4 regions of the Sporosarcina sp. GW1-11 genome follow, and region 3 is predicted to be linked to each of the others. Evidence: riboswitches for the same ligand, from Rfam matches in the RefSeq annotation. Region 3 holds a riboswitch; each other region holds the start of a gene.

Region 1 (4,219 bases), on a different contig from region 3:
TAATCAAAATAACGGGTATCTCTAGTTCTAAGGCGGCTGTTATTTTCTCATCAACAGAACCTACTTTGCCGCTTTCCTTAGTAATCATTAACGTCACATCATATTGCTCGCACAAAGACTTATTGAGTGATTCAGAAAACGGTCCTTGTATTGCGACAATATCCTTTTGTTTAATCCCTAATCTGTCGCATTTTTCCATATTCCCTACGTTTGGGAGCATTCTGCAAATCAATCTAATTTCATCGCGCAATAAGTAGTTTGTAAACACTTCCAACGTCTTACTGCCCGTTGTTAACATAATCGTCCCTTTATGCGTTTGAGCTAGCTTAGCAGCGTCTTCATAACTGTCAACCTCTGTAATCAGCGGAGAAACAAATTCTTCTTTCGGACGTTCATAGCGAATATATGGAATACCGCATGCCTTTGCTGCTGTCATAGCAGTTTTCGAAGCTTCTTCCGCATAGGGATGACTAGCATCCACTACACAAGTCATCTCATACTTCTTGATCAGCGCTACCATGTCATCCACTGTTAACCGACCCACCTGATACGAGATAGCGTTCTCTTTTAAACTTTCTGCCGCAGATTCGGTGACTACTGTGGCTATTAGAGGGTAGCCGAGACTCTGCAAACGAATGGCTAAAGCTCTAGCATCGCTAGTACCTGCTAAAAATAAAATCATAGTTTCCTCCTAATCTCCACAAGGTGCTGGCTCTACTTCAATCTTGCAGCTCATGTCGTAATAGTCATAGTTCAAAACTTTTTTGACACGTTTAAAATACTTAAAGAAACGTTCGTTAGGATGTGCATTTTGTTCGTATTCTTCTATAATTTTGGTTACTAGTGGGATTAAATCTTCTGGCTCAATTCCCTCTGCTATAGGTTGAGCGGCATGGGCAGTACGACCAACTGGCTTCGCACCAATAAATAAATCAAATTTTTTCTTCCGGTACACAATCCCAATATCATCAAACACAGGGCGATAACACGCCATTCCGCAACCATTGAACCCAACATGCAATTGCTTCGGAAGCTTCATCCCTTCAAACTTTGCTGCGATTTCTTCTGCATATGGGATAGAATCTGCCTTTTCTCCGTAACAAAAATCACATGCTTTGACTTTTAAGACTTCCCCTGCCGGCATGACTGTTAAATGATTTTCTTCAAGCTTTTCAACAATCGCTTCAGGATTATCTGTTGTAACCTTTACTAAAAAACGATGATCCGGAGTATATTCCAAGGTACCCTTCTCACCAACGACTTCAGCCATTACACGCATTTGCTCTGCTGTGATCATTTTATTAGCAACACCAGGTGAAACTGAAAATTCAAATATATTCTCGATAGGCTGTCTTACCAAAAATGGATTTGGCACTTCTTCTTTTGACACCAGTGATAAGGCCTTTAAAGCCATGTCCATTGTCTGAACCTTTTGCTCTTGTTCTTTCTGTTGTATTGGAGCCTGCTCAGGTGTCTTTCTAATGATTTCCTCATAACCTGATTGCGCTTCTCCAGTTTCTTGATCAAGCGCCCATGGTTCCGCTTCCTTTTTTAAGCGCTGATGCGGTCTTAATCTTTGTTTACCTTCCCCTAATGTATATTTTCGTTGATAGCCCCTTGGCGTAATAATTTTATCTTCATAAAAGAAAGTGGAAGAGTTACCGATAATGACAGTTGTCAACATTCCGATATCATGCTCAAGCATTTCAGATAATGTTGTCAGGACAATGTGTTGATTTTCACGATACGCACTTTTCACTAGCCCTACAGGTGTGTCAGGGGAACGATATTTTAGTAAAATATTTTGTGCTTCTACAATTTGACGTGTTCTGCGTCCACTTTTCGGATTGTATAAAGCAATTACAAAATCCGCCATCCCAGCTGCTTCAATTCGTTTTTCGATAACCGTCCATGGTGTTAGATGGTCACTTAAACTGATCGTACAAGAATCATGCATGACAGGTGCGCCCAGTAAGCTCGCGCATGAATTAATTGCTGATATACCTGGAACAATTTCTACTTCAATTCCTTCTGCTTCAGTCCAACCCTTTTCAACAAGCACTTCATACACTAATCCTGCCATACCATACGCACCTGAATCACCACTGGAAATAACTGAGACAATACCGCCCGCCTCCGCTTTCTTAACAGCATCTATTGCACGCGATACTTCTTCTGTCATGCCTGTGCTAACAATGGACTTCGCTGTCACTAAATGCTTAATCAGCTCTACGTAAGTTTTATAACCAATAATATAATCACTTTCTTGCAGTGCCGTTAACGCTCGTCCTGTAATATGTTCAGTAGCTCCGGGACCGAATCCAACAACAAAAATTTTTCCCTTTTTCATGGTTTCCCTCCAAATAAAAAATGCCTACACTCCTTTTCAAGGAAGTGTAGGCATGTGAAAGTATATAGAAATCATACTGAAACATAGGACAATTAATAAAATTGTCCCGCCTATACTTCTCCCTCCGAAAAGTATGTGTCGTTTAAATAAGCAGGTTTCCTGACTCAAGCTTCATTTTACTCTTACACCTTCCCGATTTCTCAGTGGTTTTGTAATTTCATCAGCTTTTACAGTAGCGGGGGCTGTACTAGATTTTCACTAGTTTCCCTTTTACCTCACAATGTGAGCACTTATTTAAATTAAGTTATTTAATTTTCATAAATATAACATACAATCTTTGAATCTACAAATATACACCAGGTTTATTTTCGGAACCCTTAAGAAAGATTATTTGCTCCGCTATGGATAATTGCGATTTCTATTCCTCTATAGTCTGTGCGAGTTGTTTGAGAATCTAAAAAACCCCTTTCCGATAAACTCGGAAAGGGGCTGTAAAGTTTGGTATGAAACCAATATTAACGCTTTGAGAACTGAGGTGCACGACGAGCGCCGCGAAGACCTGGCTTCTTACGTTCTTTCATACGTGGGTCACGTGTTAGAAGGCCAGCTGATTTCAATACTGGACGGAAATCTGGATCTACAGTTAGCAACGCACGAGCTACGCCGTGACGGATTGCTCCTGCTTGACCTGTGTAACCTCCACCGTTTACGTTAACATGGATATCGTAGCTTCCAAGTGTTTCCGTTGCAACTAGTGGTTGTTTGATGATTTCACGAAGTGTTTCGAATGGTACGTAGTCTTCTACGTCACGGTTGTTGACGACAATTTTGCCTTCGCCAGGAACTAGACGTACACGAGCTACTGAACTTTTACGACGGCCAGTGCCGATATATTGTACTTGTGCCAAGTGTGTTTCCTCCTCTTAATTATCCGCGAAGCTCAAATGCTTCTGGTTTTTGTGCTGCGTGCTGATGTTCTGGACCAGCATAAACGTGTAATTTCTTGATTGTTTGACGACCTAGAGGACCGTTTGGAAGCATTCCTTTGATCGCAAGTTCAAGCATTTTAACCGGGTAGTTAGTACGCATCTCAAGAGCAGTACGAGTTTTAATGCTACCTGTGTACCCAGAGTGACGGTGGTAAAGCTTGTCTTTCAACTTGTTACCAGTCAATTGAATTTTTTCTGCATTGATAATGATGACGTGGTCACCTGTATCAACATGTGGTGTAAACGTTGGTTTATGTTTACCGCGTAATAGTGTTGCAACTTCTGAAGCAAGACGTCCAAGCGTTTGTCCTTCAGCGTCGACAACTAGCCATTTACGTTCTACTTCGTGACCTTTAGCCATGAATGTTGTGCGCATATTGTAATCCTCCTAAAAGTATCAATCTGTTCCATTGTTTTCTCTATCCCTAAACACAAATAAACTTCCGGGGCTCATTGTGGGGTTATTGAAATACCATTTATCATGTTAACCTTTATTTTCAATAAAGTCAAGCGTTTTTATGAAAACACCAGGATTAGTTGCCATGCCTTCAATACGTGACTTCCACTAGGTACAAACCATGTGCCGGCGCTGTCTTGCCGGCCTTTTGACGATCTTTTGCCTGAAGTATCTTGTAGACGTCTTCCGGCTCATCCCAGCCAATCCCTACCGCCAATAAAACACCTGCAATCGTACGTACCATATTGTAAAGAAAGCCATCGCCTTCTATTTCTAATATTAATTCATCCTGCTGTCGTTCAAGTGTTAACTTACGAATTGTCCGAACTTTATTGTTCGTTGCAGTTTTCGCTGAGCAAAAACTTGTAAAATCATGCGTCCCGATTAAGTGTACGGCTCCTGCATTCATACGATCAATATCCG
Region 2 (4,219 bases), on a different contig from region 3:
GGAAGTCTGACATTTTCTAAAATCGTTCGCCATGGCATTAATAAATCTTGCTGCGGCATATAGCCGACTTGACCTAAACGATTGTCCCTAGCTTCACCATTTAAAAGAATTTCTCCGCCGTCTGGATTTTCCAGACCTGTAATGAGCCGGAAAAGTGTACTTTTACCGTAACCACTTGGACCGATAATGCTAACAAATTCACCTTCACGTACTTGTAAATTGAGCTGATCTAAAATAGCTACTGGAAGCGATGCCTTAGCCGCTTGGTAATGAAACGAAACGTTATCAAATGCGAGTACCGTCTTTCTCATGTAGTAATCACTTCACTTTTCTTAAAATCATCAACGCAAAAAAGACCACTTCTTTTTGCGAAGAGGTTACATAATCCGGCCTAAACCGTCTATATGTCCACTTCCCTTCGCTAGCATTATCTAGTGCAGGTTAAAGGGTTAAGGCAACGGCCTCTCTCAGCAAAAGCACCCCTAGTGTGTATCATCACTTATCGTTGCATAGTATAGGCTAGTAGTCAAGATGCGTTAGATGTTAAATGATGAAGAATAGGAAAATAAGCTAAATAAATGAATAGCTATACCGATAGTAGTAAAAGTTCAGAAGTAGATGCAAAGGTCTAACTACGTAACAAGTATTACCTTTGAATTAAGCAGTTTTTAATGAAAATAAATAGGGAGAGAAATGTAGAGCATTGGCAAATTGTCATGTGAAAAAGTGGAGAAGGATTTTGCTTCCTGCCTAGACAAAGGCACGTTCAAAATAGTTGGAAATACGTTACTAATCTCTATACCTGCAACACCAAACTATGCGATCATTTGATCACTGTAAGAGTACCAGCGATTAATATAAATGAACTTACTTCATTTGCAGATGAGTGGGGTAACCTAACAGAATGGATTAACGAGAATAGACTGAATTCTATTCGGGTAGCAGTTCCTGAAAAATATATTCATGTGATTACAATGACGACTACTACCATTTATAAAAAACTAGAAACAAAAATGTATGTACTGAATTAATTAGTGACGCGTCATACTTTTCTTCCTAGCAATAATAAATAGAGAGCTGTCTGACAAGTTTCGACTTGTGAGGGCAGCTTTTTTTGTAATCACTAAAGCTCTTAATCAGTAAATAGAATAGTGAAATCCGTTAGTAAAGCTTTTTGCTATTGCATTTTACAAATCTATTCTCTATCATTAAATATAGTTTCATAGCGTATTTTGGTACTTTGCCTAATCTGCAAAGTTGAAAAAGGAATCAGGTGAAAATCCTGAACGGTCCGGCCACTGTAAATGGAAAGTAACTTCAGAAAACCACTGGTGTATTACTGGGAAGGTTGAAGTTGTGTTTGTATCCATAAGTCAGGAGACTTGCCAAGATACAATGCTAACTGCCTTCCGGAAAAAGGTACGCATGTTTTTGTGGTAGTAGTTTATACACGCATACATATGCCCTTGTCTCTTTCCGGAGGTGAGGGTTTTTATTACGGAGAAAAATAGGAGGTAGGAATAGTTGGGGAATTATCATTTGGTGAGAAAATGGTTTTCGGTGTTATTGAGTTTACTGCTGGTATTGTCGTTTTTAACTCCAGCGGTACAAGCAGTGAGTCCTGATACAGGGCAAACAGAACAATCAGGTGGAGAAGAATTACCCGCTGAAGATCGTTATTCTGTGGATGAGCTATTGGCGAAAACCGTCCAGTTTTATAAGAATCGGAATCAGAAAATTGATTCTTGGCAGACATTGGTTGGACTATATGCTGCCGGTGAAGACCTAACGGATGGTCAGTGGATTTTACCCGAATGGCAAACAGAAGAGCCGGCTGGCCTTAACGAAACACATCATGGCACAGAACACATTCGCTATATCTTCGGATTACTTGCGATGAATGAAGACCCTGCAAAAGCATGGGAAACGAAGCGTAATCTCTATGCAGAATTAGCAACTCAACAAAACCTGGAAACAGGAGCAATCGGCGGAATCAATAAACATATGTGGGCTATGCTTGCAATGGACACAGGTGAACGTCTAGGTGCCGACTTAGGGAAGTGGAATTCGGAAACGAAACAAAAAGCGCTGGACTATTTACTTGATCAACAAAAGACAGATGGTGGATACGCTTTAGGTGGGACAGTTTCGGATACGGATTTGACAGGTATGGCATTACTTGCGTTGTCTAATTATCAAGGGACGAGCGCAGTAGATGTTGCGATTGAAAAGGCGAAGAAATTATTAAAAGCTAGACAGTTAAATTTGGATAGTGGCGGATTTAACTCAGCAGGTCCATGGGGAAGTGGCGATAATTCCAACTCCTTAGCCGTAGCGGTTTGGGGTCTTGTGGCAGTAGGGCAGGACGTCATGGCAGATGCTTGGCAGGTAGAAAGTAAGACAGTACTAGATGCGTTAAATGATTTCCAGTTAGAAGACGGTTCATATATGTGGAAGACCACTCAACCAAAAACAAACTTAATGGCAACAGAACAAATATTACTAGCATTAGCAGATATGAAAGCTGGAAATTCTGTTTGGAATCGAATCTTTAACGAACCTAAACTAGAACCAGAACCAGAACCAGAACCAGTAGAACCACCTTCAGCAGAACAAATGCTAGAAGAAGTCGTTCAGTTTTACAAAACTAAAGACTCGACAGTAGATTCGTGGCAGACACTAGTTGGACTATACGCTGCAGGTGAAAACCTAACGGATGGCGTGTGGAAATTACCAACATGGCAGAAAACAGCTCCAGCTAATCTTCAGCCTAATAATGGGGGCACGGAACACATTCGCTATATCTTCGGATTACTTGCGATGAATGAAGATCCTGCAAAAGCATGGGAAACGAATCGTAATCTCTATGCAGAATTAGCAACTCAACAAAACCTAGAAACAGGCGCAATCGGCGGAATCAATAAACATATGTGGGCATTACTTGCAATGGACACAGGTGAACGTCTAGGTGCTGATTTAGGCGAGTGGAATGCAGAAAAGAAACAAAAAGCATTAAATTATTTACTAAGCAAACAAAATACTGATGGTGGATATGCGTTAAGTGGGACCGAATCTGATCCTGACTTAACAGGTATGGCGTTGCTAGCATTGTCTACTTATCAAGGAACAAGTGATGTAGACGCTGCGATTGATAAAGCAAAAGGGTTATTAAAAGCTAGACAATCTGATTTAAGCAATGGCGGATTTAACTCAGCAGGTCCATGGGGAAGTGGCGATAATTCCAATTCATTATCTACAGCAATTTGGGGTCTTGTGGCAGTAAAAGAAGATGTACTAGCGGAAAAATGGCATGTAGAAGGAAATACAGTACTTGATGCATTAAAAGGATTCCAAAAAGATGACGGATCGTTTATGTGGAAAAGCGACTTTCCTTCAACTAATTTGATGGCAACAGAACAAGCATTGTTAGCTTTAGCTGACATGACAGCAGGAAACTCGGTTTGGAATCGCATTGCGAATGATCCGAAGCCAGAACCAGTTACACAAAAGGCAACGTTAGCAATTGATGGAGTAACTAAAGTTGTAGTTGCCGAATCTGAAGTGTCGTTTGAACCAGGAACTACGGTAAAACAACTTATAGAAAATATTTTGACAGAACAAAATATAGCTTATGAGCTCGATACGAAGCTCGGCAGTATTGTATCAGTTAATGAAGAAAAAAATGGCAGCTTAGGTGGTTCTGACTCTTGGGTTGTGTCAGTAAATGATCAAGCGATTCAATCACTTGAAGACGAACTCTCTTCAAATGATAAAGTTCACTTATATTACAAACGCAATGCCGAAATCAGTTCGAGCGTTGAGTTGACTAGCGGAACTGTAGATCCAACAATCGAAATTAAGCTTAAAGGTGATACGTTTACGGATGCGGCTCTTGAGGTGGATAGCTGGGTTATTGATCAGACAGATTTAGTAATCGATTCCGTAGAAACGGTAAATAATCAAGCGGTGATTCTACATGTACAAGGTCAAGTACCAGTTGAAGAAATCTCAATTAACGTACTTTCAAAAGCAATAGTGAGTGCTGGTGAAACGGCTATAAAGATCACGCCAAAAGCACCGGTAAATGTTCGCAATGTAGAGGAAATGATTGAAGATACGTTACATTTTTATGAAGAAGGACGCTATGATCAGGCGAATTTCAGATGGGGGCTACCTCAAATTAGTTGGACTGAACTAGTCGCATTAAATGCATCTAGTT
Region 3 (4,219 bases):
AAGTATTCGCCTGTCTGCCAGTCCGAACCATCAAACAATGGATACGCACCTTTTTCCTTCGATAATTCCATAGAAGCTTTGATCGTTAAATACGCAATATTTTCATAGAGCTTATCTGCAAATTCAACCGCTTCATCGGACTCCCATTGAATGTTTTTCAATGCTAACAGATGGTGCCATCCGAAAGTACCGAGGCCAATTCCGCGGTAACGCGCGTTCGTACGCTGCGCTTGTACAACAGGAATCTTATTCTGATCGATGACGTTATCGAGCATACGCACTTGGATTGTGATCAAACGGTCCAATACATCTGCTGTTACAGCTCTACCTAAGTTGATAGAAGATAAATTACAAACTACAAAATCGCCTGGCTTCGTACGTGTAACGACTAGATCGTCTTCCAATGAAACTGATTCGAATGTAGTAGCCGACATATTTTGCAATATTTCCGTGCATAAATTACTAGAATAAATAATTCCTTCATGCTTATTCGGGTTTGTACGATTCACTTCATCGCGGTAGAACATAAACGGTGTACCCGTCTCCAACTGGCTACGCAACACGCGTTTCATAATTTCAATTGCTGAAACCGTCTCTCTCGATAGATCCGGATTGTTTACACATTCTTCATACTTGTCGCGGAACGACCCTTGACCTTTTTTCTCATCATAGAAATCTTCCAATGAAAAGCCCATCTTCGTACGCACTTCATGTGGATCGAATAAATGCCACTCTTCACGCGCTTCGACTTTCTCCATAAATAGATCCGGCAAGCAAACACCTGTGAAAATATCATGTGCACGTAAACGATCGTCACCGTTATTCAGTTTCAAATCTAGGAACGTGAAAATATCCCGATGCCAAACATCTAAGTATACTGCCACAGCCCCTTGTCGCTGACCGAGCTGATCGACGCTAACTGCCGTGTTGTTCAATTGCTTGATCCAAGGTAACACACCGCTTGACGCGCCTTCAAAACCACGAATAGAGGCACCACGCGAGCGAACCTTCCCCATATAAACACCAATACCGCCACCGAATTTCGATAAGTTTGCGATGTCTGTGTTGCTGTTGTAAATGCCCTGCAAGGAATCATCCACCGTGTCGATGAAACAGCTAGACAGTTGTCCGTGCATCTTGCCTGCGTTCGATAATGTCGGCGTCGCAACCGTCATATACAAATTACTCATCGCCCAGTACGCTTCACCGATTTTATGAATGCGATCTTCCGTTTCATCTTGCATCAACGTCATTGCGATGATCAACCAACGCTCTTGAGGAAGTTCCACAGATTGCTTAGAGAAATTCACCGTCACATAGCGATCCACTAATGTTTTCAATCCAATATACGTAAATAATAAGTCGCGGGTCGGCTCTAACAACTGTCCGATCTCGTTCAATTCTTCTGTACTATACTTCTCAGTCAAAACAGGCGTGTACAATCCTTGTTCCACCAAGCGTTCTACATTTTTCGCGAAATCGGTATACACATCTGCTCCACGCAATGCCTTTTGCTTCGCATAAACATCGAATAAATAAATACGCGCAGCAACAAACGTCCAGTATGCATTCGCTTCGTCAATTCTGCTCAACGATTCAAGCACCATCGCATTCGTCCACTCCGTAGCTGAGCTATTTGGGTGACGCTCCTGGTATCGTTCGCTCGCTTGAACTAACGGCTCGATTTTCTGCTTCCCAAACTCCTCTTGAAGATTTTCCAGCAATAAATCCAAACCAACCGTTTCATGTATAATAGCCATTTGCATCTGCTCCCTTTGGTTAAGTTATGTAAAAAGAAAAAGACTCCCTAGAAATTCGGGAGTCATCATGTGATGAATGGTTATATGTGGAAAGTTTTAGGCAGACAAAAAAACCCCTGCTCGCCGCTTCCACTCTCCAACCCCGAAGAATGTATGCTTGAATGAATGGCAGGTCTCCTGGCTAGCACATCGTCCTTCCGTCTTTCCTTCCCGCCGAAGCAGTGGTTTTTCAAGACAGTCGTCCGTGCCATCAGTTGCGGGGACAGCTCCGTTTTCAGCGGATTCCCTTTTAAACCGTGATAGGTACCATTTCATCAAAATACTATATATAGTGTGTCAACTCCTTGTATAACCCTAACATGTTGTGGTCTGACTTGTAAAGCATAAAAAATCATCGCAGCTCAGATTCATGCTTCTGAACTACGATGCCTTTATGTTTCAAGCAGTATTTTCAATTATAGCAAACTTTCCGTGCGTTGACTAAAAGATATTGTGTGAACAATGTATATGCCCGTTTTAAACGAACATATTCCATCAGTTAATTCGATCTTCTGGCTTTTCCGCAGTTTCTTCCCAACATTCCGCGCCTTTTAGACCTGGAATACTGGCCGCTTTAAACACTGGATTTCTTCCCGCTCGTCGCTGTTTCGTGAAGTCGTCCAACACTTGGAAGGCCACTTTACCAAGCAACAAGATCACGACCAAGTTAATAATAGCCATAAGTCCCATGAATAGATCGGCCATATCCCAAACGACTTGTACTTTTGCGACAGCTCCGAAAAATACCATTCCGAGAACAAGTAGCTGATACACTAACTTCCAACCTTTATTCGCATTAATAAATTCAATATTCGTTTCGCCATAATAGTAGTTACCAATAATCGAACTAAAGGCGAAAAACATAATAGCAATCGCAATAAAGTATGGAGCCCACGCACCTACATGTACCGCCATGGATGCTTGTGTCAGCAAAATGCCGTTCGTCTCACCTGACTCATATAATCCACCAAGTAAAATAATGAACGCAGTTGCAGAACAAATGATAATTGTATCGAAAAATACGCCTAAACTCTGTACTAACCCTTGTTTCGCAGGGTGTGACACGTTAGCCGTAGCTGCAGCGTTCGGCACACTACCCATACCGGCTTCATTGGAGAATAGACCACGACGAACCCCTTGCATAATCGCCATACCAATCCCACCGCCTACAAATTCCTTAACGCCGAATGCATGTTCAAAAATCAACAGAACCATCGCAGGAATTTGTGTAATATTCATAACGACGATGAACAATGCAACGATAATATAAAATGTCGCCATTACCGGAACAATCGTCTGTGTTACTTTTACAATCCGCTTCACACCGCCAAAAACGATAAAAGCCGTCAATACCATTAAGCCGACTCCGATCGTCCAGTGCGGAATACCAAAGACATCCGAAAACGATTGACTGATCGTATTTGATTGCACCGAGTTAAAGATAAATCCGAAACACATCGTCAATAAAATGGCAAAAACAATTCCTAATTTCCGTTGTCCAAGCGCTTTTTCCATATAATACGCCGGCCCTCCACGGAATGTATCGCCGTCCTTCACCTTATACAGTTGCGCCAAAGTACTCTCGATGAACGCAGTCGCCATACCGATCAGCGCGATGACCCACATCCAAAATATCGCTCCGGGCCCACCAATACCAATCGCAAGAGCTACCCCTGCAACGTTCCCAGTCCCGACACGCGACGCCGCACTAATCGTAAACGCCTGGAACGGAGACACACCATCATTACTGTCTTTCTTCTCAACAATCAAACGGAACATCTCACCAAACAAGCGCACCTGTACAAATTTTGTGCGAATCGTGAAATACAATCCAGTAACCAATAAAAGTCCAATTAACACATACGTCCAAATGAAATTATTCGCTGGTCCTACGAGCCAATCCAAAGCATGTTGAAACATTTGAGCACCTCCTTAGTTGTATACATACCCTGCTAACCGCTAAATACGCATCATAGAAAAAAATTAAAATCCAGTGAAAATACTTCTTCCGTCCTTCTCGTCAACAGCTCAGATGCATTTGCCATTAATTCAGCAAGCGGTCGACCATCATCTACTTCGTATACTCCGGCAAACCATTCAGTTAGCTGTTCCCGAGCCACTTCCTCCACGGCGCCCGAAACTACAATTACAGGAATTCCATGTTCCGCTGCCAACCTTGCAACACCAATCAAAGCCTTGCCGTTTAGCGTCTGCAAATCCGTCTTCCCTTCCCCCGTCAATAGTACATCAACCGAGGAAAGATGCTGCACAAAATCCATCGCACGTAGCACAACAGCAATACCACTTTCCAGTCGAGCCCCACAATACGCAAGCAATGCTCCTGCAGTCCCCCCTGCTGCTCCCGCTCCACGAACGTCATGTAAGCGTTTACCTACCAATCGTTCGGTTTCATCCGCGAA
Region 4 (4,219 bases), on a different contig from region 3:
TTCGTTTTCGCTCTTGCTTTAATGATTTGAAGAGCGACACAATCATCATTATGAGTATAACTGAAAACGGTAATGCCGCTATGATAATGACATTTTGCAAGGCATCGAGACCACCGACATACAAGAGGATAATCGCGATAGAAGATTGAATGACACCCCAGACGATTTTTAAATTATTAGGAGGCGTCAGTGATCCGTACGACGATTGCATACCGAGTACGAACGTTGCTGAATCTGCTGACGTGATGAAGAAAGAAATAATTAGCAAAATAGCAATTACTGAAATGACAAATGACCAAGGTAATCCGCTAAACATTTCAAAGATCGTCAACTCTGTCGCACTAGAAGCGAGATCTATAACTCCTGCTCTTTGCGTCTCAATCGCTGTCGTACCGAATGCTGCGAACCAAATCGCACTCAATACGGTAGGAACGACCAATACACCAATCATGAACTCTCGAATGGTACGACCTTTTGAGACACGGGCGATAAACATCCCAACAAATGGAGACCAAGCCATCCACCAAGCCCAATAAAAGAGCGTCCAACCGTTTAGCCAAGTACGATTTTCAGGAGTCAATGGTGCGGTACGGAAACTCAATCGGATGATGTTTTCCAAATAGCCCCCTATAGAATCCGTAAACATATTGAAAATCAGTAAGGTAGGTCCGAGTGCAATGATGAAGATCAATAGCGCAATTGCCAAGACCATATTGGCATTGGATAATATTTTGATTCCTTTACCGAGTCCACTCCAAGCAGAAATTAGGAATAATACAGTCACGACTGCGATAATAACGAACTGTGACCAAAAACCAATCGGTATATCAAATAAATAATTCAGACCGGCATTGATTTGTACGGCTCCGAATCCAAGTGATGTTGCTACACCGAAAACGGTCGCGAAAATAGCGAAGACATCAATTATAGTACCGAGTGGCCCATCTACACGATCCCCGAAGATCGGGCGAAGCGTGGATGAGATTAAGCCTGGTTGTCCTTTGCGGAACTGGAAGTAGGCAAGTACTAAAGCGGTCATTCCATAAACAGCCCACGCGTGGAAGCCCCAGTGGAAGAATGTCACACGCATCGCTTCTTTGTAGGATGCTTTCGTCTCAGTTGCTGTCGTGGCAGGATCTATCGCATAATGCGACAAAGGTTCAGCGGCACCGTAAAAGACTAAACCGATGCCCATTCCAGCAGAAAATAACATCGCAAGCCAAGAAATCATCGAAAACTGCGGACGATCCTTCTCTTTCCCTAAACGAATTCTACCGATAGGGCTGAAAATCAGAAAAACTGAAACAAAAAACAGCATAGACACAGTCAGTAAGTAATACCAGCCGAAAGAGTCAGTGATGAAATTCTTAATAATAGACGTTATTTCTTCAAAATGAATAGGTGCAATGACACCATATCCGACCGCCAATAGGACAGCCACTAATGTAATATAAAATGTAATCGAAACTTTTTTCATATATCCCCCTTGTGTAAATATATTAGTATGTATTGCATTTCCGAAAAGTAGGCATATACATTTTAGACTACCCAATTGAAACATACGACAAACGTAAATATCAACTATTTTTATTTAATTATAAAACGTGCAACTTGTAGCCGTGCTATACTAAAGAAACGAAATAGGTGAGGAGGAGATTTTCATGCAATATTCACAACCTAAAATGCTTCAGCTCGTCAAGCATAGCCCGGAGCTTAATAGACAATTAAAAGCGATCATGAAGGAGCATGAACTAGAAAAAAGCTTTGCCTTAAAAGCTTTGTATCATGCGGTAGTTAAAGACGGCGGGAAATATCAAAGAGATTATCAGGAACTGTAAGACATTTCCTCGTATTTTATTTATAAATAGACCGATGAAAAATAATAGTTCATCGGTCCTTTATACCGTTCTATCAAAATAGTAAATGACACGAGACGTAGCTGTGATATACTAAAATAAAAGCTAAATAGATTGTTTTGGTTCTTTGCATATGATGCAGATTAAAATAGGAAACAGGTGAAAATCCTGTACGGTCCGGCCACTGTAAATGGGAAGCGTCTTCAAATACCACTGGTGATAAACTGGGAAGGTTGAAGATGTGTGAATACCCATAAGTCAGGAGACTTGCCAAAACAATATACGTTACGCCTTCCGAGAAAAGGTGTGCATATTGTATGGAGCAATTCCTGAATTACATCCAACTATACAAAATGCCCTTGTCCTTCTCTTTGGAGGCAAGGGCTTATTTTTTTCAATAAAAGGAGGAATTCTATTGGTTAAACGTTATGTTTCATTCATCGCAAGTATTTTTCTTGCTTCATCATTGCTTTTACCAACAACAACTTCAGTTGCTATCGCAAGTTCAGATGCACAGCAACAAATGGCAATTGCACAACAGAATATTGCTGTGGAGGTTGTTGGCTTAGATGATGTTTTATTGCAAGAAACGATTCAAATTACAGAAGGTCAAAATGCGTTAGAGGCACTGAAAATGGCTTTAGATGCTAAGGGAATCGTTTATAAGATTACAGAAAGCAGTTTTGGTTCTTATGTTTCTTCTATAAATAATGAAGATGCAGGTCTACTAGGCGGCTGGGATGGTTGGGGCTATACAGTCAATGGCGTATCTCCTAATATAGGTGCGGCAAGCTACGTACTCAAAGAAAATGACCAACTGCGATTCTCTTACGGTCGTTATGCAGCATTCTCATCGTCAACAGTTGTAACTGCGGGCAGTAAAAATCCTAACATTACAGTCAACTTAGTAGGTGACACATTTACACAAGAGGCTAGCAATCCTGCAAATTGGAGTATTAATCAGTCGAATGTAAAAATCTCCACGATAACTAAAAATACGAATCAGCAAGTAACGATTCAACTAGACGGTGCAGCACAACGAGGCGACTTCACGTTGACTGCATTGGATGGTGTTGTTGTAGGAAAGTCCGAGCCAGCAGCTTCGCTTACTGTAACGGTAGAAGCTGATCCAAAACGAATCGAAAATTCGATTAAAAAAGTTACAGATTATATAGTCAGTAGTCCTGTATCTAGCGAGTGGCAAGCGATTGGATTAGTAAAAGCAGGAGTTGCAGTTCCATCAAGCTATGAAACAGCATTTACCACTAATCTAAAAGATCAAGTCATTGATCAAATCGGCGGAAATCGTTTAAAGATTACAGATGTAGAACGTTTAACGATGGCGGCTGTAGCGATTGGGAAAGATCCTGCGAATATTAATGGAGCTAATTTACTAGATAAGATTTATAACAGTGAAGATATTCGCAATGTAGATACGATGATTCGCCAAGGAACAAATGGATTGATCTTTGCATTGATTGCTTTGGATACGAATAACTTTGACATTCCAAGCAATGCGCGTTGGAATCGTGAAAAAATCGTTGCCGAATTGTTGAAGTATCAGAGAGAAGACGGAGCGTGGAGTTTGGAAACTAGTAAGACAGGCTCAGCAAGTTATGACATAACCGCAATGGCAATGACTTCATTAGCACCATATACAAATCAAGCGGATGTAAAAAGTGCAATTGATCGAGCAGTCAATTACTTGTCAGCACAACAAGGGGAGACTGGTGGTTTTAATGAAGCATTTGTAGGTGGTATTTCAAGTGAAGCGACTTCGCAAGTAATTATCGGTTTGACAGCAAATGCAATCGATCCACAAGGTAAGCAGTTTACAAAGAATGGTGTGAATTTAGTAGATCACTTATTAAGTTTCCAACTAGAGTCTGGTGGCTTTAAACATACCGAAAATGAAACCGCTGCAAATGGTATGGCAACGGAACAAGCATTGCAAGCACTAGTAGCCTACGATTTATTCACAAAAGATCAAGGACGCTTGTATGATTTCTCTCAGAAACAGACACAACCACAGCCAGAAGTTTCAGCACATTCTACTCTTAAAGGGATTCTAAACGGCAGTCTTCTAAACGTCCAGAAAAACAAAAATGGCGCGTGGTCTTCTATTTTAATCGAGAACGAGGAAGCATTAGGCGGGTATTACATCGTTCAAGCAGGGGAGAAGGGTAGTAAGCAATCAGCTACAATCCCAGAAGGAACGAAAAAAATATTTCTAGTCGATAATGACCAGGTATATCGTGATTTTGACGCGAAAATCGTAGCGCCATCGCATCCGTTTACCGTTACATTCAACAAAGAAGTACAGAATACAACAGTTAATCTAAGTAAGATATATGTAGAAGATG

Evidence for each region. Region 3 has a riboswitch for cobalamin ahead of ORD22_RS11655 (ribonucleoside-diphosphate reductase subunit alpha). Riboswitches for the same ligand answer to the same signal wherever they lie in the genome.
Region 1: another riboswitch for cobalamin. It lies ahead of cobJ (precorrin-3B C(17)-methyltransferase); the one in region 3 lies ahead of ORD22_RS11655 (ribonucleoside-diphosphate reductase subunit alpha).
Region 2: another riboswitch for cobalamin. It lies ahead of ORD22_RS11180 (DUF4430 domain-containing protein); the one in region 3 lies ahead of ORD22_RS11655 (ribonucleoside-diphosphate reductase subunit alpha).
Region 4: another riboswitch for cobalamin. It lies ahead of ORD22_RS12995 (DUF4430 domain-containing protein); the one in region 3 lies ahead of ORD22_RS11655 (ribonucleoside-diphosphate reductase subunit alpha).

The regions. Positions count from the first base shown of each region.
Region 1 is NZ_JAPMIW010000003.1:134,075-138,293, reverse strand. Features, by position in the region: gene cobK (precorrin-6A reductase) at 1-682, opposite strand, end outside; gene cobJ (precorrin-3B C(17)-methyltransferase) at 692-2,350, opposite strand; cobalamin riboswitch at 2,483-2,659, opposite strand; gene rpsI (30S ribosomal protein S9) at 2,866-3,258, opposite strand; gene rplM (50S ribosomal protein L13) at 3,278-3,715, opposite strand; gene truA (tRNA pseudouridine(38-40) synthase TruA) at 3,888-4,219, opposite strand, start outside.
Region 2 is NZ_JAPMIW010000017.1:46,182-50,400, reverse strand. Features, by position in the region: gene ORD22_RS11190 (ABC transporter ATP-binding protein) at 1-311, opposite strand, end outside; TPP riboswitch at 397-494, opposite strand; gene ORD22_RS11185 (hypothetical protein) at 828-1,031, shown strand; cobalamin riboswitch at 1,217-1,404, shown strand; gene ORD22_RS11180 (DUF4430 domain-containing protein) at 1,525-4,219, shown strand, end outside.
Region 3 is NZ_JAPMIW010000019.1:29,388-33,606, forward strand. Features, by position in the region: gene ORD22_RS11655 (ribonucleoside-diphosphate reductase subunit alpha) at 1-1,766, opposite strand, end outside; cobalamin riboswitch at 1,911-2,086, opposite strand; gene ORD22_RS11660 (alanine/glycine:cation symporter family protein) at 2,295-3,719, opposite strand; gene ORD22_RS11665 (glycerate kinase) at 3,770-4,219, opposite strand, start outside.
Region 4 is NZ_JAPMIW010000024.1:40,512-44,730, reverse strand. Features, by position in the region: gene ORD22_RS13005 (glycine betaine uptake BCCT transporter) at 1-1,477, opposite strand, end outside; gene ORD22_RS13000 (hypothetical protein) at 1,662-1,838, shown strand; cobalamin riboswitch at 1,960-2,145, shown strand; gene ORD22_RS12995 (DUF4430 domain-containing protein) at 2,272-4,219, shown strand, end outside.